Linked DNA regions of Breoghania sp. L-A4. Each later gene encodes a partner of the first gene's protein in a complex. Links are inferred from orthologs where the notes say so. Each region holds a gene or a part of one and is shown in the gene's direction. Other genes may lie near its edges.

What was found.
Region 2: the proteins of uvrB (region 1) and D1F64_RS16460 are in contact, whole or in part, in a crystal structure (PDB 7EGT), measured with the Thermus thermophilus proteins. The link is inferred for Breoghania sp. L-A4 from one-to-one orthologs. Residues at the interface, in WP_096411307.1 of Thermus thermophilus: Glu23, Leu25, Arg26, Asp27, Gly28, Glu29, Arg30, Phe31, Arg55, Glu326, Asp327, Phe328, Glu379, Ser382, Gln383, His398, Gly400, Arg401; in WP_096412145.1 of Thermus thermophilus: His654, Arg656, Phe657, Gln666, Asp668, Glu669, Lys680, Arg681, Leu682, Ser683, Lys685, Tyr686, Ala687.

What each region holds. Positions count from the first base shown.
Region 1 is NZ_CP031841.1:4,664,272-4,675,271, forward strand. What follows is about bases 5,278-8,525. They hold uvrB (excinuclease ABC subunit UvrB), read left to right. Parts: upstream 5,278-5,592; coding sequence 5,593-8,325; downstream 8,326-8,525. Other genes in these bases: D1F64_RS21345 (diguanylate cyclase), read left to right, coding at 5,278-5,484. Also shown: D1F64_RS21320 (permease), read left to right, coding at 1-999; D1F64_RS21325 (transglutaminase-like domain-containing protein), read left to right, coding at 1,011-1,892; D1F64_RS21330 (SelT/SelW/SelH family protein), read left to right, coding at 1,943-2,227; D1F64_RS21335 (DMT family transporter), read left to right, coding at 2,385-3,308; D1F64_RS21340 (DUF1344 domain-containing protein), read left to right, coding at 3,500-3,757; more of D1F64_RS21345, read left to right, coding at 3,967-5,277; D1F64_RS21355 (hypothetical protein), read right to left, coding at 9,105-9,524; D1F64_RS21360 (endonuclease domain-containing protein), read left to right, coding at 10,212-10,541; D1F64_RS21365 (IS110 family transposase), read right to left, coding at 10,632-11,000. UniProt on the Escherichia coli protein: The UvrABC repair system catalyzes the recognition and processing of DNA lesions. A damage recognition complex composed of 2 UvrA and 2 UvrB subunits scans DNA for abnormalities.
Region 2 is NZ_CP031841.1:3,595,580-3,607,708, reverse strand. Bases 7,712-10,825 are described here. They hold D1F64_RS16460 (UvrD-helicase domain-containing protein), read left to right. Parts: upstream 7,712-8,100; coding sequence 8,101-10,551; downstream 10,552-10,825. Other genes in these bases: D1F64_RS16465 (cytochrome b), read left to right, coding at 7,712-7,983. In the rest of the region: lpxC (UDP-3-O-acyl-N-acetylglucosamine deacetylase), read left to right, coding at 1-905; D1F64_RS16490 (outer membrane protein assembly factor BamD), read left to right, coding at 1,240-2,022; DNA repair protein RecN, read left to right, coding at 2,052-3,719; D1F64_RS16480 (hypothetical protein), read right to left, coding at 3,738-3,950; D1F64_RS16475 (arylamine N-acetyltransferase), read left to right, coding at 4,261-5,106; NAD-dependent DNA ligase LigA, read left to right, coding at 5,170-7,326; more of D1F64_RS16465, read left to right, coding at 7,432-7,711; D1F64_RS16455 (GIY-YIG nuclease family protein), read left to right, coding at 11,211-11,498; D1F64_RS16450 (IS110 family transposase), read right to left, coding at 11,671-12,129. UniProt on the Escherichia coli protein: A helicase with DNA-dependent ATPase activity. Unwinds DNA duplexes with 3'-5' polarity. Translocates on single-stranded DNA with 3'-5' polarity. Initiates unwinding more efficiently from a nicked substrate than double-stranded DNA.

The sequences.
Region 1 (11,000 bases):
TTCCCGTGGAAGCGGATCTTTCTGACGCCGTGGACGCTCGTTGTCGCGGCGCCCTTCGTGGTGCTGCTGGCCGATCCCGGCCGCTTCACGCAGATCGTCACCTTTGCCGCCACGGCGTTTGCGGGAACCGCGCCCTACATCGCCGTGGCCGTGCTGCTGATCGCCTGGCTGAAGGCGGCGGGCGCGGAGGCCACCATCGGCCGCGCCTTCGAGGGGCGCGAAACCCAGGCGATCGTGCTCGCCGCCCTGTTCGGCGGGCTGGCCCCGTTCTGCTCCTGCGAGGTCATCCCCTTCATCGCCGGGCTTCTGGCCGTCGGCGCGCCGCTGTCGGCGATCATGGCGTTCTGGCTGTCCTCGCCGCTGATCGATCCGCCGACGGTGCTGATCACCGCCGCCGCGCTCGGCTGGCCGTTCGCCATCGGCAAGATGGTGCTCGCCGTCGGCATGGGGTTGTTCGGCGGCGTCGCCGTGAAACTCATGCTGGCCGGCGGGCTCCTGGGCAATCCGGTGAAGGCGGTGAGCGCGGGCGGTTGCGGGTGCCGGCCCTCTCCGTTCAAGGGCAAGCCCGTTTGGCGCTTCTGGCCGCAGGCCGAGCGCAACGCCGTGTTCCGCACGGAACTGCGCACCAATGCCCTGTTTCTCGTCAAATGGCTGGCGCTGGCCTATGTGCTGGAGGCCTTGCTGGTCACCTATGTGCCCGCCGATCTGATCGCGGGAGCCGTGGGCGGCGAAGGACTGCTGCCGATCGTCATCGCCGCCTTTGTCGGCATGCCGGCCTATCTCAACAGCTACGTGGCACCGCCTCTGGTCGCGGGCCTCATGGAGCAGGGCATGACCGCCGGCGCGGGCATGGCATTCATGATCGGCGGCGCGGTGAGCTCGATTCCCGCAATGGCCGGCGTGTGGTCGCTGGTCCGCCGTCCCGTCTTCTTCACTTATATCGGCCTTGGCCTGCTGGGCGCCATGCTCTCGGGCGTGATCTTCCAGCTCGTTGTTTGATCGGAACTCTCATGAACGCACCTGTCTCCGCCATTGCGTCTGTTGAGTCCACGGTGCAGGTCTCGGTAGAGATCGCGCCGACCGGGCGGACAGGCGCCCGGCTGCTCGCTCCGGTGGGCATTCCCACGCCGCACCAGACGCCCCTGCGGTTCTCGGTGGAGGGCGGCGCATGGAGTCTGACCGGTGAACGCCATACCGGGCAGATGGCGGCCCTGGTCACGCCATCCGACCCTGCGCTGCCAATGACGCTGCGCTACGAATATGCTGCTGGCGGCTCCGGCTATCCCGAGGCGCTGTTCGTGCCCATCGGCAGCCGCCACACGCGTCCGGCGGACGCGCTGGTGACCGACGCCTTGCGGATCGCCGATGCCGCGGCGGACGGTCATGCGGCCATCGCGACCATCGTCGCGGATGTCGCGCGAAAATTCATCTATGGCCATCCCGAGACGCGGTTCTACGAGGGGCGCGACGCCATTCCGCATCTCGCCTGCGGGCTGACCGAGGGTTCATGCGTCGACATCAACACCTATCTGATCGCCTGCCTGCGCGCGGCCGGCTTCGATGCGGGTTACGTCACGGGGTACTTCTTCCCGCGCGAGAAGAACGGCTGCTGTGACGACATGCACTGCTGGGTGATGAGCCGGCACAACGGCGTGGTTCTGGAATGGGACATTGCGCATCATCTGAAGATGGGCGCACAGGACATTTGCTGCGGGCTTAACCCGAAACCCGGTTCCCGGGTGGCGCTGGCCCATTCCATGGGACTGGATTTCCCCGAATTGGGCCTGCGTGAGCTGAAATTGCTGGCGGAGCCGGTGTGGATTGACGCGGCCGCGGCCGTCGGGAAGACGGCGGTCGTCATTTCGATGACCGAAGGCGGCATTGATCCTTAAGGGCCGGTGTACCGCTTTTGCCGGGGCCCGCGCGCGCGCATACTGCGGTCATGTCGGGAAAACCGCGAATCACCATCACCTATTGCCGTCAGTGCAACTGGCTGCTGCGCGCCGCCTGGCTGGCGCAGGAGCTTCTGTCGAGCTTTTCCGAGGAGATCGGCGAGGTGGCGCTGGTGCCGGGCACGGGCGGACATTTCGAGATCACCTGCGATGGCACGCGGATCTGGGAGCGGACCGCCGACGGCGGTTTCCCGGCGGCCAAGGTGCTCAAGCAACGGCTGCGCGACCTCATCGCCCCCGGGCGTGACCTGGGCCACGCGGATCGCCCGGACTGATCATCGCGCGCCGTTCCGCATTCCCCGGTCACTGAGCCGTTGATCGTGGCGGCACGTGCGCAATCGCCACGATGGCGCCCGCCCGCCCGCTTCTGTATTGAAACGCGGACCGACACTTCATCCCTTTGGCAGTTCCTTTCAACGGTGCCCGTGCCGCATGACACGCTCGACCGCCAATGCCCTGCTGCTGCTCGCCGCCGTGATCTGGGGCTCGGGGTTCGTGGCCCAGTCCACGGCCATGGACACGCTTGATCCCTTCACCTTCACAGGCCTGCGCTTCTTGATCGCCGCAACGGTGTTCGCGCCCTTCGCGCTTTTCGAGGCGCGCCGTGACAAAGCGGCCAGGCAGCCCGATGCGCGGTCCGGCCGGGTGGCGGGCATCTCGGGTGCCCAGGCCATGCTCTTCGTCGGCATCGGCGTGGTGTTCTTCGGCGCCAACATCGCCCAGCAGATCGGTCTTGTGACGACCAGCGTCACCAACGCCGGTTTTCTCACCGGGCTCTATGTGGTGATCGTGCCGGTGCTGGCGCTTCTGGTGTTTGGCGAGCGGCCGCATGCCGCAGTCTGGCCCGCGTCGCTGATGACGCTCGCCGGCGTCTGGCTGCTTGGCGGCGGCCGGCTCGACGCGCTCAACTGGGGCGACGGCGCGGTGATCGCCTGCGCGCTGTTCTGGGCGCTGCATGTGCTGTTGCTCGGCCGGACGGGCGCGGAGACCGGCCGGCCGATGGCGCTCTGTGTCGTCCAGTTCGTCGTGGTGGCCGTGCTCGGGCTGGGCGCGGGCGCCGTGGCGGGCGGGCCGGCGCTGTCAGTGGACGCGCTTGAGACCGTTTGGTTCGAGCTCTTCTATACCGGCGTCATCGATGGCGGCGTGGCCTTCGGCATCCAGGCCGTGGCGCAGCGCTGGACGCGCAGCTCGGATGCGGCGGTGCTGCTGTCCTCGGAAGCGCTGTTCGCCGCGCTCTTTGGCGCGTGGCTTTTGGGAGAGCGGCTCGACGCCGCCGCCATGGCCGGCTGCGCTCTGATCCTGACCGCCATCGTCCTGGTGCAACTGGCGCCCGGGCTGCGCCTCGCGCGCGCGTGAGCGGTGCGTCGCGACACCAATTCGCCTGAATTAGTGCTGCAGGATCAACACTGTGGCGGGATTTGGGATGGGAAAATATTTATTTGGATCAATTGCGCGCGCAGCCGTCCCGATTCATGTTCCATCCGCCGGCTGGGAGCCTTCCACGGTTGGACGCTCGAGAGAAAGCGCCGGCGTTTCGGGAGCGTATCATGCGCACGCGTTTTGTTGTTCTTTCCGCCCTTGTCCTGTCCCTGATATCCGGCTCGGCAATCGCCGCGGAAGCGGTTTCCGGCAAGGTCGAGGCCTTCGATCTGGAAACCCGCGAGCTCGTGCTCGAGAGCGGCGATATCTTCGTGCTCGACGAGGCCGTCAGCGTCGACAATCTCGACGTCGGTGACGAGGTGATGCTGAGCGTCGAAACCATCGATGACCAGATGGTCGTCACCTCGATGGAAATCTCCGAATAGGCCTCCCGGTCGAGGCACTGGAAACAGGCGGGCGGCCGGTGACCGGCGCGCCCGCTTTTCTTCGCATTGGCCCGAGGCAAGCCGGCGGATGCCCGTTTACCGCCGGTTAACCAAGGCGGGCCGTTTTCGGCAATACGGGCAAGCGCTTAGAATTGCTTCACCCGTATGGGCGATACTCTCCGCCAAACTTCCGGTGGAGCCTCTCACGCATGTATCGCGATTCACGACTGTCCAAGCCGGACGTCTTCGCGCCGACCGCCTTCGCGCAACGCAAGGCGCGCTTCGGGCTGCGTCATCTCGTCTATGTGGCGATCTTCACGCTGCTGGCGGCGGGAATCGTCGCCACGGCCTATCTCCTGACGACGATGACGGAACGCGCCGACGTGATCGCGCTGCGCCATGAGAAGGCGCTGGTTCACGAGGCGCTTCTCAACCAGGCGACCCTGCTTGCCCGTGACCAGAGATTTCCCGCCGTCAACGATGAGACGATCCGCCAGGTGCACGGCGGCGCGATCGATCCGGCCTTTGCCCAGGCGTTGGCGGGACAGATGTGGGGTGACTACGACCACGACTGGACGATGATCATCGGTCCCGCGGACGATGTGATGATGGTGGCCGTGGAGGACGAAATCGTGGCTCCGGCCGCCGGCGCCGAGGTGCTCGGCATCGCGCGCGATCTGGTCGAGACCGCCCGCGCCGGCTATTTCGCGGAGCGCCGGCCCACCGCCGGCGGCTACCGGATCAAATACGTCGAAAAGGGCGAACTGGCGCCGATCTTCGCCAGCGACGTGCGGGAGATCGGCGATCGTCCCGCGCTGGTCAGCGCCACGGCGATCATTCCCGAGACCGATGCCGCCCGGCATCCGGAGGGACCTCCGGGCGTCCTTGTCTCGGTGCGGTTTCTCGAGGAAAAGCTGGTCGCCGGCATTGGCGCCACGTTCCTGCTCAAGGGTTTCCACTACGCGCCGGACGAGATCTCGGGCGCCGCCAATGTGCCCGTGGACGTCGGCGCCGCGCAGCCGATCGGCTATTTCGAGTGGGCCAGTTCCGCGCCCGGCACCGCCATCCGCGCGGCCGTGGAGCCGATCGCCGCCGGACTGATGCTGGCGCTCATCGTGCTCGGCACCATCGCCGCGCGCAGGCTGGCGGCCAAGTCCAGGGCGCTGGAGGAAAGCGAGGCGCGCAACCGCCATCTGGCTCTGCACGATTCGCTGACCGGGCTGGTCAACCGCCTGTGTTTCGGCGATGCGCTCGACGCCGCCATGGCCACGTGCCGCAAGCATCCGTGCGCCGTGCTGGCGATCGACCTCGACCGCTTCAAGGCGGTCAACGACACCTATGGCCACGACGCGGGCGATCTGGTGATCCGCGAGGTGGCGGCCCGGTTGCTGACCCTGGTCGGCGAGAGCGGGCTGGTGGCGCGCGTCGGCGGCGACGAGTTTCTCGCGCTGATCACCGGCAACGTCGAGGAAAGCCGGATGCGTTGGTTGTGCGACGCGATCGTCGAAGACGTGGCGCGGCCGATCCCGGTCGGCGCGGGCATCGCCCGGATCGGCGCCAGCATCGGCTGGGCCATCGCCCCGCGCAACGCCGACAACGCCTCGCTGGTCCTGCGCATGGCCGATCAGTCGCTGTACAACGCCAAGGAAAGCGGCCGCAACGTCGCCGTCTTCATCGAGGACCTCTACGACGCCGACACCCCGCCGAGCATCCGCAAGACCGCGTGAGGGCTGGTGACACCCTCCTGTCAGGAGAATGCGGCGGGCGGATACGAATCTCGGCACAAATCGGGAACGCGCTCTTTCCTCCCGCCGCCTTTCCCCCATATTGCCGGAATGGCCAGCGACAGAAAATCCTCCGAGAAATCCGATACCCCTGACACAGTGGAAGGCTTCGGTGAGTCTCCCCAGGCGCCACTGAGCGGCGCGCCGCTCTCCGGCTCGATTTCCGATTGGGCGCAGGAGATCGCGCGGGATGCGGAGACGCCCGCCGCGAAGACACCTGCGGCCAAAAAACCCGCAAAAAAGCCGCGCGCGAAAAAGGTCGAGACGGCCAGCACCCCGCGCGAGAAGGCGGCCGGCGGCATGAACCCCATCGCGGGGCTGGATATTTCGCTGGAGGACGCCGAGGCGCTGCTCGACAAGCAGGTGGCCGAGACCAGGAAGAAGAAGCGTTCCAAGAACGCGCTTCCGGAGCTGTCCGGCGACACCTCGGCGACGGCCACAGTCGCGGCGCTGTCGGCGCTGATCGAGAGCGGCAATCCGCTGCACAAGAACGGCGAGGCCTGGGTGCCGCACCGTCCGCTTCGGCCGGCGAAATCCGAAGGCGGCGTGCCGTTCCGTCTGGTAACGGACTTCGAACCCGCGGGCGACCAGCCCACCGCCATCGAGGAACTGGTGGCCGGCGTCAACGATCAGGAGCAGACGCAGGTGCTGCTCGGCGTCACCGGCTCGGGCAAGACCTACACCATGGCCCAGGTGATCGCCCGCACCCAGCGCCCGGCGCTGATCCTGGCGCCCAACAAGACGCTGGCGGCGCAGCTCTACGGCGAGTTCAAGAGCTTCTTCCCCGACAACGCGGTGGAGTATTTCGTCTCCTACTACGACTATTACCAGCCCGAGGCCTATGTGCCGCGCACCGACACCTTCATCGAGAAGGAATCCACGGTGAACGAGCAGATCGACCGGATGCGCCACTCCGCCACCCGGGCGCTGCTGGAACGCGACGACGTGATCATCGTCGCCTCGGTCTCCTGCATCTACGGTATCGGCTCGGTGGAAACCTACACCGCGATGACATTCGCCATCGAGGTGGGCGAGCGCATCAACCAGCGCCAGCTGCTGGCCGACCTCGTGGCGCTGCAGTACCGGCGCAACGACGCGTCGTTCCAGCGCGGCTCCTTCCGGGTGCGCGGCGACACCATCGAGATCTTTCCCGCCCACTACGAGGACCGCGCCTGGCGCGTCTCGCTGTTCGGCGACGAGATCGATTCCATCACCGAGTTCGATCCGCTGACCGGGCAGAAGTCGGGCGAGCTGAAGTCGGTCAAGGTCTACGCCAATTCGCACTATGTGACGCCCAAGCCGACGCTCAACCAGGCGACGAAATCCATCAAGGCGGAACTCAAGCAGCGGCTCGCCGAGCTCTACGATCACGGCCGCCTGCTGGAGGCGCAGCGGCTGGAGCAGCGCACGCTGTTCGATCTGGAGATGATGGAGGCGACGGGCGCCTGCGCCGGCATCGAGAATTACTCGCGCTATCTGACGGGCCGCGCGCCCGGCGAGCCGCCCCCCACCCTGTTCGAGTATCTGCCGGACAACGCCTTGGTCTTCGCCGACGAGAGCCATGTGACGATCCCGCAGATCGGCGGCATGTACCGCGGCGACTTTCGGCGCAAGGCGACGCTGGCGGAATACGGCTTCCGGCTGCCCTCGTGCATGGACAACCGGCCGCTGCGCTTCGAGGAATGGGACGCCATGCGGCCGCAGTCGGTCTGCGTCTCGGCCACGCCCGGCGGCTGGGAGATGGAACAGACCGGCGGCGTTTTCGCCGAGCAGGTCATCCGCCCCACTGGCCTCACCGATCCGCCCATCGACATCCGCCCCGCCACCGCCCAGGTCGACGACCTGCTCGGCGAGGTGCGCGCCGTGGCGGCGCAGGGCTACCGCACGCTGGTCACCGTGCTGACCAAGCGCATGGCGGAGGACCTGACCGAATACCTGCACGAGAATGGCGTGCGCGTGCGCTACATGCATTCCGATATCGACACGCTGGAGCGCATCGAGATCCTGCGCGATCTGCGGCTGGGCGCCTTCGACGTGCTGGTCGGCATCAACCTGCTGCGCGAGGGGCTGGATATCCCCGAATGCGGGCTGGTCGCCATTCTCGACGCCGACAAGGAAGGCTTTCTGCGCTCGGAGACCTCGCTGGTGCAGACGATCGGCCGCGCCGCGCGCAACGTCGACGGCCGCGTCATTCTTTACGCGGACAGGATCACCGGCTCGATGGAGCGCGCCATCGGCGAGACCGACCGCCGCCGCGAGAAGCAGGTGGCCTACAATCTCGAGCACGGGATAACGCCGGAATCGATCAAGAAGAACATCGGCGACATTCTCGGCTCGGTCTACGAGCGCGACCACGTCACGGTGGACGCCGGCTTCGCCGAAGCGCCGCTCGTCGGCCACAACCTCAAGGCGCATATCGAGGATCTGGAAAAGCGCATGCGCGACGCCGCCGCCAATCTGGAATTCGAGGAGGCGGCGCGGCTGCGCGACGAGGTCAAGCGGCTGCAGGAAACCGAACTGGCGATTTCGGACGATCCGCTGGCCCGCCAGTCCGCCGTCGAGGGCCGCAGCGGCGGCTACAAGGGCGACAGGCAGTTCGCCGGCAACGCCAACGTTCTGGCCTCTTCCAAGGTCCGCAAGAACACGCTGGACGAGATGACCGTGGGCCGCACGGAAGTGCCGCTTGGCACCCCTCCGCGCGGCCGCCCAGGCATCGGCTCGGACGATTCCAGGTCAAACGCCAAGCGCGGCCGCCCCGGCAAAAGCGGGCGTCCGGGGCGGTAGCGCCAAAAGCCGCGCCACGTATTCAATGTCATCCCGGCCCGCGTGCACCGCAGGTGCATCGCGAGAGCCGGGACCCAGCGACCATCTGCGCGAAGCGCACCTTTCGCGCGGCCAGCGCCCTTCGCGAGAAGCGCTCCACGACGGCCACGTCCTGAGGAGCGAACGCAGTTCGCGTCTCGAAGGACGGGCTCCGCGCGTGCGGCCCATCCTTGCTGACGGCACTGGCGCGCCTCCTCGGGGTGAGTTCGGCCGGAGTTCGGGCCCCCAATCACCTCTCCCATGGGGAGAGGTCGGGCGGCACGCCCGGGTGAGGGGCAGGGCTCTCCGTATCCCCGTGAGCGAAAAACCCCTCACCCCAGCCCTCTCCCTGAGGGAGAGGGGGCGGATGCGGCGCATCTCGGGAGCTGTTGTTGGAGTCGCCAAACCTTCCGCGTCATCCCGTGCGCGGCGCGGCACGTGAGTGCTGCTCCGCAGACGCGGGACCCGCGATCTCTCCGCGCGGGAGCGCCGTCGGGGATCCGCAGATCCGCTTGGCCTCGGCCCTTCGCCACCATCGCCCGCGCCGAACCAGATCGATATGGGCCCCGGATCAAGTCCAGCATGTCGGGCCGGACGCGAATTGTCTTCACCTCTCCCATGGGGAGAGGTCGGCGCGGAGCGTCCCGGTGAGCGGAGCAGCGCCTTCCGTACTTCCAGGACATCGAAACTCCTCACCCAGCCCTTCCTCCTGGGAGAGGGAGCTTCTCTCAGCGTGCGGCGGGATTCGGGTTCTCCTGCTGCTACTTCAGATCGAGGACGAACCGGACCCTCTGGCTGACCATGTTCCGTTCGCTGGCGTTGAAGGTGTGGCGTGCGCGGACTTCGAAAGCGTCGCCGCCCTTGTAGCGTCCCTTCGCCCTGAAGTAGACGTAGAGCGCCTTGAACGACTTGCCGAAGCACTTCTTGCCCTTGCGAGTTTCGCGCTTGGGTTCGATCCGCAGGCTCACTGTGCCGTGCTTCGGCTGGCGCAGCACGGAGTGTCCTCGGATCGCGACGTCGGCGCAGGTGTCCTGATTATAGGCGTAGAAGCTCCACAGCCGGCCGCTGTAGCCCGCCGGCACGTCGAGACGGATCGTCTCGGCTCGCGCTATGCCGGCGCTGCTGGCGACCAGGAGCAACGCGATTGTCGCGCCGCGAATGGACGTTCGTGATGCGGTCATCGTCCCCCCTCTCGTGATCGCCCGGTCCGTGGGAAAGTGCCGATTGCCTTCCTTCCGTAGCGTCCCGTTCTGTGACTTTGGCCAGAACGGGAAGGAGTATCAAGCGAAAACCAGCGCCGCGCGACCGCCCCTGGCCGCAGGCGCGTCAGTCGCATTAACCCGTTCGGGTGTCGCCCGCCGTGACCTCGCCGGTAGCGACGGGCGGCCCGTTTCAGGTCTCCAGTCGGGAGAGGTCGGGCGGCACGCTCCGGTGAGGGGCGGCGCTGTTGATTTTGGCGGATTTCTCAAAGCCTTCGGTGTCATCCCGGACGCGCTGCGGCATGAAATGACGCCGCGCAGATCTGGGACCTATTCCGTGATGTTTCGGTGCGGGGATGCCATCATGGTTCTGCATGGAGCCGCACGCGTCACAACCGCCTCCCGCGCCGAACCAGATCGGTATGGACCCCAGATCAAGTCCGGGGTGACTGTGGAGGGATGCTCGCGGTCAATCACCTCTCCCATGGGGAGAGGTCGCGCCGCAGGCGCGGGTGAGGGGTTCAGAACCCTCCGTATCCCCGTGAGCGAAAAAACCCTCACCCCAACCCTCTCCCCATGGGAGAGGGGGCGGATACGGCACGTCTTGGCGAGCGGCGCGGACTGCGGGTAGCCTTGGGTGCATTCGTTGGGGGAACTGTTGTGCCCGATATGCTGCCCTTCGCGCGCCGATTGCGGCGCAGCCAGACCGAGGCGGAAGCGCGGCTATGGCATCGGCTGCGCAACCGCCAGCTCGGAGGCTGGAAGTTTCGGCGTCAGGTGCCCGTGGATCGCTTTGTTGCGGACTTTCTGTGCGAGGACGCGCGGCTGATCGTGGAGCTGGATGGCGGGCAGCATGCCGAGCGCCTCGCCGAGGATGCGGAGCGCACGGCTGTGCTCGAAGCATGCGGCTATCGGGTCGCGCGTTACTGGAATCCGGAAATTTTTGATAACATCGACGGCGTGCTCGAGGACATTCTGGCGCACCTCGAAAAACGGTGAACCCGCGTTGGGGCAAGAGCTGGTCTTCAATCACCTCTCCCATGGGGAGAGGTCGGCGCGAATGCGCCGGGTGAGCATCTGTGTTTCAGGTCAAGCGTGTTTTGGGGTCCACAGTCGGTCCTCCTTGAGCAGGGTGTTGGCGAGGATGATGAGCTTTCGCATGACGGCGGTGAGGGCGACCTTGGGTTTTTTGGCGTTGTCGCGCAGGCGTTTGTAGAAGGCGGCGAGGTCGGGATTGTACCTGGCGGCGGACAGCGCTGCCCAATAGAGCGCGCGGCGGGGCATGGCGCGGCCGCCCCTGATGTGGCGCGGTCCCCGGATGTCGCCGCTGTCGTTGGCGAGGGGGGCGACGCCGGCCAGGCTGGCGCAGGCGTGGCGGTCGAGCTGGCCGAGCTCGGACATGTCGGCGATCAGCACGGCGGCGACGGTGGCGCCGATGCCGGGGATCGAGGTGAGGAT
Region 2 (12,129 bases), 1.1 Mb from region 1 along the record:
GCTTGTCCGGCATTGGCGTTCACTCCGGTGAACCCGCCTCGCTCACGCTCTATCCCGCGGATGAAAACACCGGAATCGTGTTCGTGCGCACGGGCGCCGACGGATCGGAAGTTGAAATCGACGCCATCTGGTCGGCTGTTTCCGCAACCGCGCTGTGCACGGTGATCGGCAAGAAATCCGCGTCTGTCTGCACGATCGAGCATCTGATGGCGGCCCTGCGCGGCCTCGGTGTCGACAACGTGCTCGTCGAACTCGACGGCGACGAAGTGCCTGTGATGGACGGAAGCGCCATCCAGTTCGTCGACGCCATTGATCAGGTCGGTCTCGTGAAGCAGGCCGCGCTGCGCCGCTACATCCGTATCAAGAAGCCCATTCGTGTCGAGAACAAGGGCGCGGTCAGCGAACTGCGGCCCTATGAGGGGATGCGGTTCGACGTCACCATCGATTTCGAGACGCCGCTGATCGGCCGCCAGTCGTTTGTCGGCGATCTGACGCCGGAGCTGTTCCGCACCGAGATCGCGCGCGCGCGCACCTTCGGCCGCGTCAGCGACGTCGAGAAGCTCTGGGCCATGGGGTTTGCCCGCGGTTCGTCGCTGGAAAACTCCGTCGCCATCGATGGCGATCGGGTGCTCAATCCCGAAGGCACCCGCTGGGCGGACGAGTTCGTCCGCCACAAGACGCTGGACGCGGTTGGCGATCTGGCGCTCTCCGGTCTGCCTATTCTCGGTGAGTACCGCTCGTTCAAGGCCGGGCACGCCATGAACAATGCCGTTCTCATCGCGCTGTTCAGCGACGAGGATGCCTATGAGATCGTCGAGGGTCCGGCGCGCCGCGAACGCGAATCACGCCCGGTCGATCTGACGAGCGACATTTCCGCCCCCGCCTACGGCCCGGACCATTCCTGAGCGGCCATTATTCCAGAGCGTTTCCGCCTGGGTTCCCCTCACGCCTTAAAAAAGTTGCAAAGCCGCGCGATTTCGCATGCACGGGAATTGTTCGGTCGAGCCGTTGAACGAAAGCGCGCGCTGGCGCTTACGCTGAAGGCAATATTCGGCTAGAAGCACGGATATCCGGTTGCCGTTTGAATGGCTGGCCGTATGGTATGGCCATGTTTAGGGATCGCAAGCAGCGGTCCGTCACGCGAGGGAGAGCCTCCAGGTGCTGCGTAGTCTGACGTCAACGAGCCGCGCGAAGCGCAACGGTTTCACACGCGCCTTGCGCGCCGCGTCCCTGGTGGGACTGTTGGCGGTCGCCGCCTGCGCGTCCAACGAGACCGACGACCTGGCGCTCGACGACACGCCGGCGGATCAGCTCTACAACGAGGGTCTCGCCCTGCGCGCCAGCGGAGATCTGAGTGGCGCCGCGAAGAAATTCGAGGAAGTCGACCGGCTTCATCCCTATTCCGAGTACGCGCGCAAATCGCTGATCAACATCGCTTTTGCCAATTATTCGCGCGGCAAGTACCAGGAAGCCATCAATTCGGCGCGGCGCTTCGTGACGCTGCATCCCGGCAGCCCGGACGCGGCCTACGCACTCTACATCATCGGCCAGTCCTACTTCCGTCAGATGCCGGACGTGACGCGTGACCAGAAGACCACGGAGAAGGCGCTCGAGGCGATGTCGGAGCTGGTGCGCCGCTATCCCGACAGCGAATACGCCGCCGACGCGAAGAAGAAGATCCGGGTGACCCAGGATCAGCTGGCCGGCAAGGAAATGGAAGTCGGGCGCTACTATCTGGACAAGCGCAATTATATCGCGGCCATCAACCGGTTCCGCGAAGTGGTCATGCGCTACCAGACGACGCGCCACGTGGAAGAGGCGCTGGCCCGCCTGACGGAGGCGTATTTCTCGCTCGGCGTCGTATCCGAAGCGCAGACAGCCGCCGCCGTTCTGGGTCACAACTTCCCCGACAGCCGCTGGTACAAGGACGCCTACACGCTGCTCAAGAAGGGCGGCTATGAACCCAGCGCCGATGAAGGCAGCTGGATCAGCAAGGCGTTTGACGGTATCAACATTCTCTAGTTTTCTCTTTTAGAGACATCACACCGCCCATGCTGGCAGCGCTTTCGATCCGCGATATCGTTCTGATCGACCGGCTGGATATCGATTTCACCGCCGGAATGACGGTTCTGACCGGCGAGACCGGCGCGGGCAAGTCGATCCTCCTCGACGCGCTGTCGCTGGCGCTTGGCGGACGTGGCGACGCCTCGCTGGTGCGGCACGGCGAAAGCCAGGGCCAGGTTACCGCGGCCTTCGATGTCGCGGTGGATCACCCCACGCGGTCGCTTCTCAGGGCCAACGATATCGAGGATGACGGCGACATCATCCTGCGCCGCGCCCAGAGTGCCGATGGCCGCACCCGCGCCTTCATCAACGACCGTCCCGTCAGCGCCAGCCTGCTGCGCGAGATCGGCACGCAACTCGTCGAGATCCACGGCCAGCACGATGACCGGGCGTTGGTGGATCCCGCCAGCCACCGGGCGCTGCTGGACGCGTTTGGCGGGTTGGAAGCCGACGCGGCGGCCGTCACCGAGGCCTATCGCGCCGTTCGCGCCGCGGACAAGGCGCTCAAGGATCATCGCGCCCGCATCGAGGACGCGCGCCGAGAGGCGGATTTCCTGCGCGCCGCCGTTGACGAGTTGACCACACTCGCCCCGCAGCCGGGCGAGGAGGAGGATTTGGCCGCGCGCCGTCACCAGATGATGCAGGTGGAGAAGGTCGCCGGCGACATCGGCGAGGCGCATGAAGCGCTGCACGGCAACGGCTCGCCGATTCCCGAGCTCGCCGGGCTGTTGCGCCGGCTTGAGCGCAAGGCTGATCAGGCGGGCGGCTTGCTGAGCGCTCCGATCACCTCGCTGGGTCAGGCGCTGGATGCGCTGGAAGACGCACGCGGCAGTCTCGAACATGCCTTGCGTGAAACCGATTTTGATCCCCGTGAGCTGGAGCAGACCGAGGAGCGGCTGTTCGCCCTGCGCGCCGCGGGCCGCAAGTTTTCCGTGCCGGTGGACGAACTGCCCGCCCTGCGCGACCGCATGGCCGCCGATCTCAGCGATCTGGACGCGGGCGAGGAAAAGCTCGGCAAGCTGGAAAGCGCGGTGCAAGAGGCACGCGCCACCTACGATGCGCTTGCTCTTGCACTCAGCGGCAGGCGGCACGAGACGGCCGCCGCGCTGGAAGCCGTCGTGGCCCTGGAGCTGCCGGCGCTGAAGCTGGAGCGCGCGCGGTTCATCGTGCAACTCGCCTCCGACCCGCAAGCGCGCACGGCCGATGGCATCGATCAGGCGGAATTCTGGGTGCAGACCAACCCAGGCACCCGTCCGGGGCCGATGATGAAGGTGGCGTCGGGGGGTGAGCTGTCGCGCTTCCTGCTGGCGCTGAAAGTCTCGCTGGCCGACAAGGGCTCCGCACCGACGCTGGTCTTCGATGAAATCGACACCGGCGTTGGTGGGGCTGTGGCGGAAGCCATCGGTCACCGCCTGGCGCGCCTCGCTGCCACCGTGCAGGTGCTCACCGTCACCCATGCGCCGCAGGTTGCCGCGCGCGCCATCGGTCATCTTCTGATCGCCAAGGAAGCGATCGACGCGGATCGGGTCGCCACCCGCGTCAATCCGATCGGTGAGGCAGAACGCCGCGAGGAAATCGCCCGCATGCTGGCGGGCAGCGTCATCACGGACGAGGCGCGCGCTGCGGCCCAGCAGTTGATGGCCGGCGCGCACTGAGTGTCGCGGGCGCGGCTGTTATTCGGCCGGTGCGGCTGGCGCGGCCGGTTCGGTCGCGGCGGGCGGCGTCGTCACCTCGATATCGACCGTCCTGTCCGTCGAAATCCCGCCATTCATGAAGAACAGGCCGCCGGCGATCAATGCGACCACCAGGGCGCCGGCGATAAACCATCCGGCGCCCGATCCGTTGGCGCTGTGGACGACGGTTGTCTCTCGGTCACGGTTTTCCATTGCGATTCTCCTTGGTCAGGTTGTGTGATCATCCAACCCCTCACGGAGGCGGAAGTTCCACGCTCGCGCGGGCATGGCGTTTCCCGAGCGCCGAGCCGGTTGGATACGCCGCGAAATTGTCCGGACATTTGACAAGGGTAAAAATTGTGGCGCGCATCACAGCCTGGACGGCGGGAGGGGCGTAGAGATGTGGGCATGAAAAGGCCAATGTGGCGTAGGCAGAACGCTTGAAGTGCCATGATCATGGGGCGAAACGTCCCGTCAGCGAACGCGGGCCTGTTGCGTGTCGCGGATTGAACTGGAGCCGGCTGTGACCTTCGACATCGATTGCTATCTGGATCGTCTGGGAATCGCCGCGCCCGCGACGACGGCCGCGGGCCTGGCGATTCTGCAGGAGCGCCAACTTTGCTCCATTTCCTTCGAGGACATTGATCCGTTGACCGGCGTCGTGCCGGCGCTGGACCCGGAGGCGCTCAGCGACAAGCTGCTCAAAGGCGGCCGCGGCGGCTACTGCTTCGAGCTCAACGGTCTCTTCCGGCTCGCGCTCGAGGCGCTGGGCTTTTCCGTCGCACCGGTGCTGGCGCGGGTGTATCGGGACGGTGGCGAGCCCGGGCCGCGCGCGCATCTCGCGTTCATCGTCACCATCGAGGGGCTGGAGTGGCTCGCCGACGTGGGGTTTGGCGGACCGGGCGCGCGCTGGCCGATCCCGGTCGCGCTCGGCCGGATCGAGCGGCAGATGGGTCAGGCCTACCGTCTGATCAATGACATGGAAACGGGAGAAACGGTGCTGCAGCGCGAAGAGTATGATGGCTGGAGTTCACTGTATGGCTTCGACCGCGCGCCGGTCCCGCCGTGTGACGTAGAGGCCGCCAATTTCCTGTGCGCGCGCTGGGACAAGATGCCGTTTTCAACCAACCTGACAATCAACCGGCTGACACCGGGCGGCCGCGTCAGCGCCTTCAACACCTCGGTGACCGAGGTGTGCGGCGACGTCGTGAGCAAGCGCCAGATCACGGATGCGAAGGATCTGGCGCGGCTGCTGGCCGATGCGTTCGCCCTGACGATCGAGCCGGCCACGCTTGCGGTGATCGTCCGGCGCCTGGGGCTTGTTGACGACGTCAACGCCCTTCCGCAAACCGGGGTCCCGGCGGCATAATGGGTGAAGCGATTCCCGGCGTCGGGGACCGCTCTCGCACGTTGTCTCGCTCGAAGGCCCTTCATGACCCGATCCGATCCCGCCCTGCTCGATGTTGACGATCTGACGCCGGAGCAGGCCGCCGCCGAGCTCGCCCGGCTGGCGGAGGAAATTTCCGCCCACGACGCGCGCTATTATCGCGACGACGCGCCGAGCATCTCGGATGCCGAATACGACGCCCTGCGCCAGCGCAACGCGGCCATCGAGAAGCGCTTTCCCGATCTGGTGCGTGCGGATTCCCCGTCGGTGAAGGTCGGCGCGGCGCCCCAGGAAGCCTTCGGCAAGATCACCCACGCGATCCCGATGCTGTCGCTGGACAATGCGTTCTCCGACGACGACGTGCGCGATTTCGTCGGCCGGGTGCGCCGCTTTCTCAAATACGATCCGCTGAAGGGGCCGCTGGCGGTCACCGCCGAGCCGAAGATCGACGGCCTGTCGCTTTCTTTGCGCTTCGAGCAGGGCAGGCTGGTCTCCGCCGCCACCCGCGGCGACGGCGCCACGGGCGAGAACGTCACCCGCAACGCCGAGACCATCGACGACATTCCGCGGTCTCTCCCCAAGGACGTGCCGGACATCGTCGAGGTGCGCGGCGAGGTCTACATGGCGCACGCGGATTTCACGGCGCTGAACGAGCGCATGGTCGGCAACGGCGGCAAGCCCTTCGCCAATCCGCGCAACGCCGCTGCCGGCTCCCTGCGCCAGCTCAACGTCGAGATCACCCGCCAGCGGCCGCTGCGCTTCTTCGCCTATGCCTGGGGCGAGATGAGCGCCATGCCGGCCGACACCCAGATGGGCATGATCGATGTGTTCAGCCAGTGGGGTTTCGCGACCAACCCGCTGATGAAACGCTGCGAGAGCGTCGAGGAACTGATCGACGTCTACCATCATATCGAGGAGACGCGCGCGACGCTCGGCTACGACATCGACGGCGTCGTCTACAAGATCGACCGGCTGGATCTGCAAAAGCGGCTGGGCTTCGTCTCGCGCAGTCCGCGCTGGGCGATCGCGCACAAGTTCCCGGCCGAGAAGGCCTTCACCATCCTCAACGCCATCGAGATCCAGGTCGGCCGCACCGGCGCGCTGACGCCGGTGGCCAAGCTCGAACCCGTCACCGTCGGCGGCGTGGTGGTTTCCAACGCGTCGCTGCACAACGAGGACTACATCAGGGGCGTGGGCCAGGATGGCGAGCCGTTGCGCGGCGGCAAGGACATTCGCGTCGGCGACACGGTGCGCATCCAGCGCGCCGGCGACGTGATCCCGCAGATCATCGACTTGGACCTGACCAAGCGCCCGCCGGATGCCGAACCCTTCGCCTTTCCGACCACGTGCCCCGCCTGCGGCAGCCACGCGGTGCGCGAGGTGCATCCCAAGACCGGCCGCATCGACGCCATCCGCCGCTGCACCGGCGGGCTGATCTGCCCCGCGCAAGCGACCGAGAAGCTGAAGCATTTCGTCTCGCGCAACGCCTTCGACATCGAAGGTCTGGGCGACAAGCAGGTCGACGCCTTCTACGCCGACGGGATGGTGAAGAACCCCGCCGACATCTTCACGCTGCGGAGGCGCGACGCGGCCTCGCTGACCAGGCTCAAGAACAAGGACGGCTGGGGCGAGACGTCGGCGAAAAACCTCTTCGACGCCATCGACGAGCGGCGCGAGATCGATCTGCACCGTTTCATCTATGCGCTGGGTATCCGCCATGTGGGCGAGGGCAACGCCAAGCTGCTGGCGCGCGCCTACGGCTCGTGGGAGGCCTTCGCCAGGGCCATGCGCGCGGCGGAGGACCACGCGGGCGACGCCTGGGCGGAGCTCAACAACATCGACGGTGTCGGCGAGGTCGTGGCGGAGGCTCTCGTGCAATTCTTCTCCGAGCCGCACAACCGCGAGGTGCTCGAGGCGTTGCTGGCCGAGGTCACCCCGGTTGATGCGGAAAAGATCGCGGACACCGGCTCGCCGGTGGCCGGCAAGACGCTGGTGTTCACCGGATCGCTGGAACGCATGACGCGCGACGAGGCCAAGGCCATGGCCGAGCGCTTCGGCGCCAAGGTCGCGGGCTCGGTGTCGAAGAAGACCGATCTGGTCATCGCCGGACCGGGCGCCGGTTCGAAACTCAAGAAGGCCGAGGAGCTCGGCGTCGACGTGATCAGTGAGGACGACTGGTTCGATCTGGTGGGAGAGATCTGAGCAGTGTTCGATAAGTCTTATCTCACATTCACCATTACGAATGTTTAACTTGTCGCGGCGCCGCACCTGTTCTTTTCTCGCACCACAAGACATTGGTGGAGATGGATGATGGCGCTGACGGATACGCGGGCTGGCTACGGCTGGATTTCAATCGCCCTGCATTGGCTGGTCGCCGTTCTGGTGATCGCGCTTTTCCTCATCGGTGAGCAGTTCGAGGATCTCGGGCGGGAGGCGGGTGCATCGCTGCGCGCGCTGCACGTCTCGATCGGCATGATCGCCGTGGTCACTGTGCTGGCCCGCATTGCCTGGCGCTTCACGCAAGGCAATCCCAAGAAGGCCGAGGATCCGCGGCTGATCCTGCTTCTTTCCATCCTTGTGCAATGGGGCCTGATCCTGGCGACGCTCGCCCTGGTCATCACCGGTCCCCTGTCCATCTGGACCACCGGCCAGCCGATCGACGTCTTCGGGATGGTCCAGCTCGCATCGCCGCTCGAGCGCAACCGCGAGCTGCACGAGGCGATGGAGGAGATCCACGAAGTGGCGTCCTCGGTGCTGCTGCCGCTGGTGGCTCTGCATGTGCTCGGCGCGCTGAAGCACGCGGTGCTGGACCGGGACGGCATCTTCATGCGCATGCTGCGCCCCGCGCGCGAGGGCTGAGCGGCGGTCTTGTGTGCCTGCGAGGCGGGGGGCTAAAAAACGCGTCCACACGCCTCGCATGCGCCCCATTTGTTGCTATATTGTTCCGCAAAGCATCACGGATTCGCAAGGCGGCGCATGACAGACCCGAACGGGTATTCCGACGACGATTTGGATGATTGGGGCGTCGGAGCGCCACAGCCTGTGTCCGGATCCGTGCAAGCACACGGCTCAACGCCCGGGCAGGACGCTCCGGCCGGCGGCGGCATTGCGGCGCGGGCGCTCGCCGCGCGGTCCCAGCGCGCGCCGGATTATCTCAATGGCCTCAACCCCGAGCAGGGCCGGGCGGTGGAAACCATCGACGGGCCGGTTCTGGTGCTGGCGGGCGCCGGCACCGGCAAGACTCGCGTTCTGACCACCCGCATCGCGCATATTCTGGCGACCGAGCGCGCCTATCCGGGCCAGATTCTGTCCGTCACCTTCACCAACAAGGCGGCGCGCGAGATGAAGGAGCGCATCGCGGCGCTGGTCGGCCCCACGGCCGAGGGCATGACCTGGCTCGGTACCTTCCATTCCATCGGCGTGAAGATCCTGCGCCGGCATGCGGAGCTGGTCGGCCTGCGGCCCGATTTCACCATTCTCGACACCGACGACCAGTTGCGGCTGATCAAGCAGTTGATCAAGGCGGAGGGGCTGGACGACAAGCGCTGGCCGGCGCGGCAGTTCGCGCAAGTCATGGACGGCTGGAAGAACCGCGGCCTCGCGCCATCCGAGGTGCCCGAGGGCGAACGGCGCTCCTTCGGCAACGGCACGGCCGGAAAACTCTACGAGGACTATCAGGAGCGGCTGCGGATCCTCAACGCCGCCGATTTCGGCGATCTGCTGCTGCATTGCATCCGGCTGTTTCGCGAACACCCGGACGTGCTCAAGGGCTTCCAGGACCGCTTCCGCTACATGCTGGTGGACGAGTATCAGGACACCAACGTCGCCCAGTATCTTTGGCTGCGGCTGCTGGCGCAGGGCAACCGCAACATCTGCTGCGTGGGCGACGACGACCAGTCGATTTACGGCTGGCGCGGCGCCGAGGTCGACAACATCCTGCGCTTCGAGCACGATTTTCCCGGCGCGGTGGTCATCCGGCTGGAGCGCAACTACCGTTCCACGCCGCATATCCTCGCCGCCGCCTCGCACCTGATCGCCAAGAACGAGGGGCGTTTGGGCAAGACACTGTTCACCGACAGCAAGGATCCCGACGCCGAGCGCGTATCCGTGGCCTCCGTCTGGGATTCGGAAGAAGAAGCGCGCGCGATCGGCGAGGACATCGAGCAGTTGCAGCGCGATGGCCACGCGCTCAACGACATGGCGATTCTGGTGCGCGCGTCCTTCCAGATGCGCGAGTTCGAGGACCGCTTCATCACCCTGGGTCTGAACTACCGCGTCATCGGCGGCCCGCGCTTCTATGAGCGCATGGAGATCCGCGACGCTCTCGCCTATTTCCGCGCCATGCTGCAGCCGTCGGACGATCTGGCATTCGAGCGCATCGTCAACACGCCCAAGCGGGGCCTTGGCGAAGCGACGCTGGGGCTGGTGCACGGGCTGGCGCGCGCCAAGGGCATTCCCCTGATGCAGGCGGCGGCGGAGCTGGTCCAGACCGAGGAGCTGCGCGCCAAGGCGCGCGGCGTTCTGCAGGGCGTGCTGAGCGATTTCGCCCGCTGGCGCGGCCAGCTCGAGACGCTCAAGCACACGGATCTCGCGGAAATCATTCTCGACGAGAGCGGCTACACCGAGATGTGGCGCAACGACCGCTCGGCGGATGCGCCGGGGCGGCTGGACAACCTCAAGGAACTCATCCGCTCCATGGACGACTTCGAGTCCATGCAGGGGTTCCTGGAGCACATTGCGCTGGTGATGGACCGCGATTCCAGCGACGCCCACGACGCCGTCTCCATCATGACGCTGCATTCGGCCAAGGGGCTGGAGTTCGACACGGTGTTTCTTCCCGGTTGGGAGGAGGGGCTGTTTCCGCATCAGCGCGCGCTCGATGAATCCGGCCGCTCAGGGCTCGAGGAGGAGCGCCGGCTGGCCTACGTGGGCATCACACGGGCCAAGAAGCGCGCGAAAATCTGGTTCGCCACTAACCGCCGTATTCACGGGCTGTGGCAGTCGAGCCTGCCGTCGCGGTTCCTCGACGAACTGCCGGAGGACCATGTGGAGATCATGGAATCGTCGACCTCCTACGGCGGCATGGGCGGCGGCTATGGCGCCAGCCGGTTCGACAATCGCGATCCCTTCCAGAGCGGCAGCTATGAGACCCCTGGCTGGCAGCGCGCCCAGCGCAACCGCGCCAAGTCCGGCGGCTTTGCCGACAGCGGCGCGAAATACGGCGGCTACGGCGGCAAGACGATCGAGGGCGAGCTGATCGCCAAGAGCGTCACGGACGCCAAGTCGGACTATTCGACGGGCGAGCGCGTGTTCCACCTGAAATTCGGCTACGGCACGATTTCCGGCATCGACGGCAACAAGCTGACGATCGAATTCGAAAAAGCCGGCCAGAAACGCGTGCTCGACAGCTTTGTCGAGAAGCCGTGAAGGGCAGGGGCCGAGCGCCGGGGATAAGCGTTGGGACCGAGCGCCCCACGCTCGATTTGCGGCTTTCAGGAAATTGCGGCGCCAAACCTCGATGTCATCCCGGCCCCCGAGCCGGGACCCACTATGCCGCGCTCCAGCCGTTGACGTGGCTGTGCGAGCGGAAAGCGCACCGCTGATCATGAGCGCCTTGGCAAGTGGATGTCAGAGTGGATCCCGGCTCGGCGGCCGGGATGACACCATGATGGGTGGCGCGTTTCGGACGTAGCGGCGCCCCACCGCCCCGGATCTGCAAGGCGGCACTGCGCGCCGCATTGCGTCCGGGGTGACGATGGAGAGCGCGGTGATGGACAATTGCCTCCCCGTCATCACCCGGCGAAGTCCGGGTAATCTACTCCGGGTTCCACGTGGCATGAGCGATCTGTGGCGCGAAGTGGCTGACCGTCTTTCGAGTCGTCATTCATGTCATTCGTTGCGGGCGCGATTGGATTGCCCGGACGAACCCGCTCCTTATTGGCTCCTTGCGATTGATGTCCGACTTGCTTTCTCACAGACTATCCCAAGGTCATCCCGGACGCGCTGCGGCATGAAATGACGCTGCGCAGATCCGGGACGGGGCGCGGGAGGCTCGCTCTGCACGTCTCGTGGTCAGAGGGCTGCCGATGGTCGCTTGGGTTTATATCATGGCGTCAAAGCCGGACGGGGTCCTGTACGTTGGCGTGACGAACGATCTTGCCCGTCGGGTTTTCGAACATCGTAACGACATCCTCCCAGGCTTCACGGCAAGCCGTGGATGTAAGCGGTTGGTGTTCTATCGGGATTATCCGACCTTCCAGGACGCGATTCTCGACGAGAAACGTATCAAGCGATGGCGACGTGCATGGAAGATCAGGTTGATTGAAGAGATGAACCCGACGTGGTCCGATCTTTATGAGCGCTTGCACGGGTAGCGGCACCTCACCGCCCCGGATCTGCAAGGCGGCACTGCGCGCCGCGTTGCGTCCGGGGTGACGAAGGAGAGGACCGAGCGCCTCACGCTCGATTGGCCGGCTTTCGGGAAATCACCGCGCCAAACCTCGATGTCATCCCGGGCTTGACCCGGCAACTGTGTTGTTGAGTGTGTCATGCGTGGAACGGGACACCGTCTCTTAGGATGGCGTTTGCGGTGACGAGGATTTTTCTGGCCAGCGCGATCATGGTGACCTTGAAGGGTTTTCCGCGATCGACCAGGGCCCGGGCATAGGCCTTGAAACGCGAGTTGGAGCGCGCCGCGGTGACGGCGGCCATGTAGAGGGCGTCGCGCACCCGCTTGCGCCCACCCTTGATCGCGCGGTGGCCCCGGAAACGGCCGCTGTCGACATTGAAGGGCGCAAGACCCGCAAGCGCCGCGATCGCCTTGGGCGATGTGGTGCCGAGCTCACGCATCAGCGCGATCAGCGTCGTGGCGGCGACCGGGCCGATACCGGGAATGGAGCGCAGCAGCCTTTCCATCCCCGCGAACGTCGCATTGGCCCGGATGAGGGCGGCGCGCTCGGCCTCCACAGCGGCGATCTCCTCATTCAGCCAGGCAAGGTGGCGCTC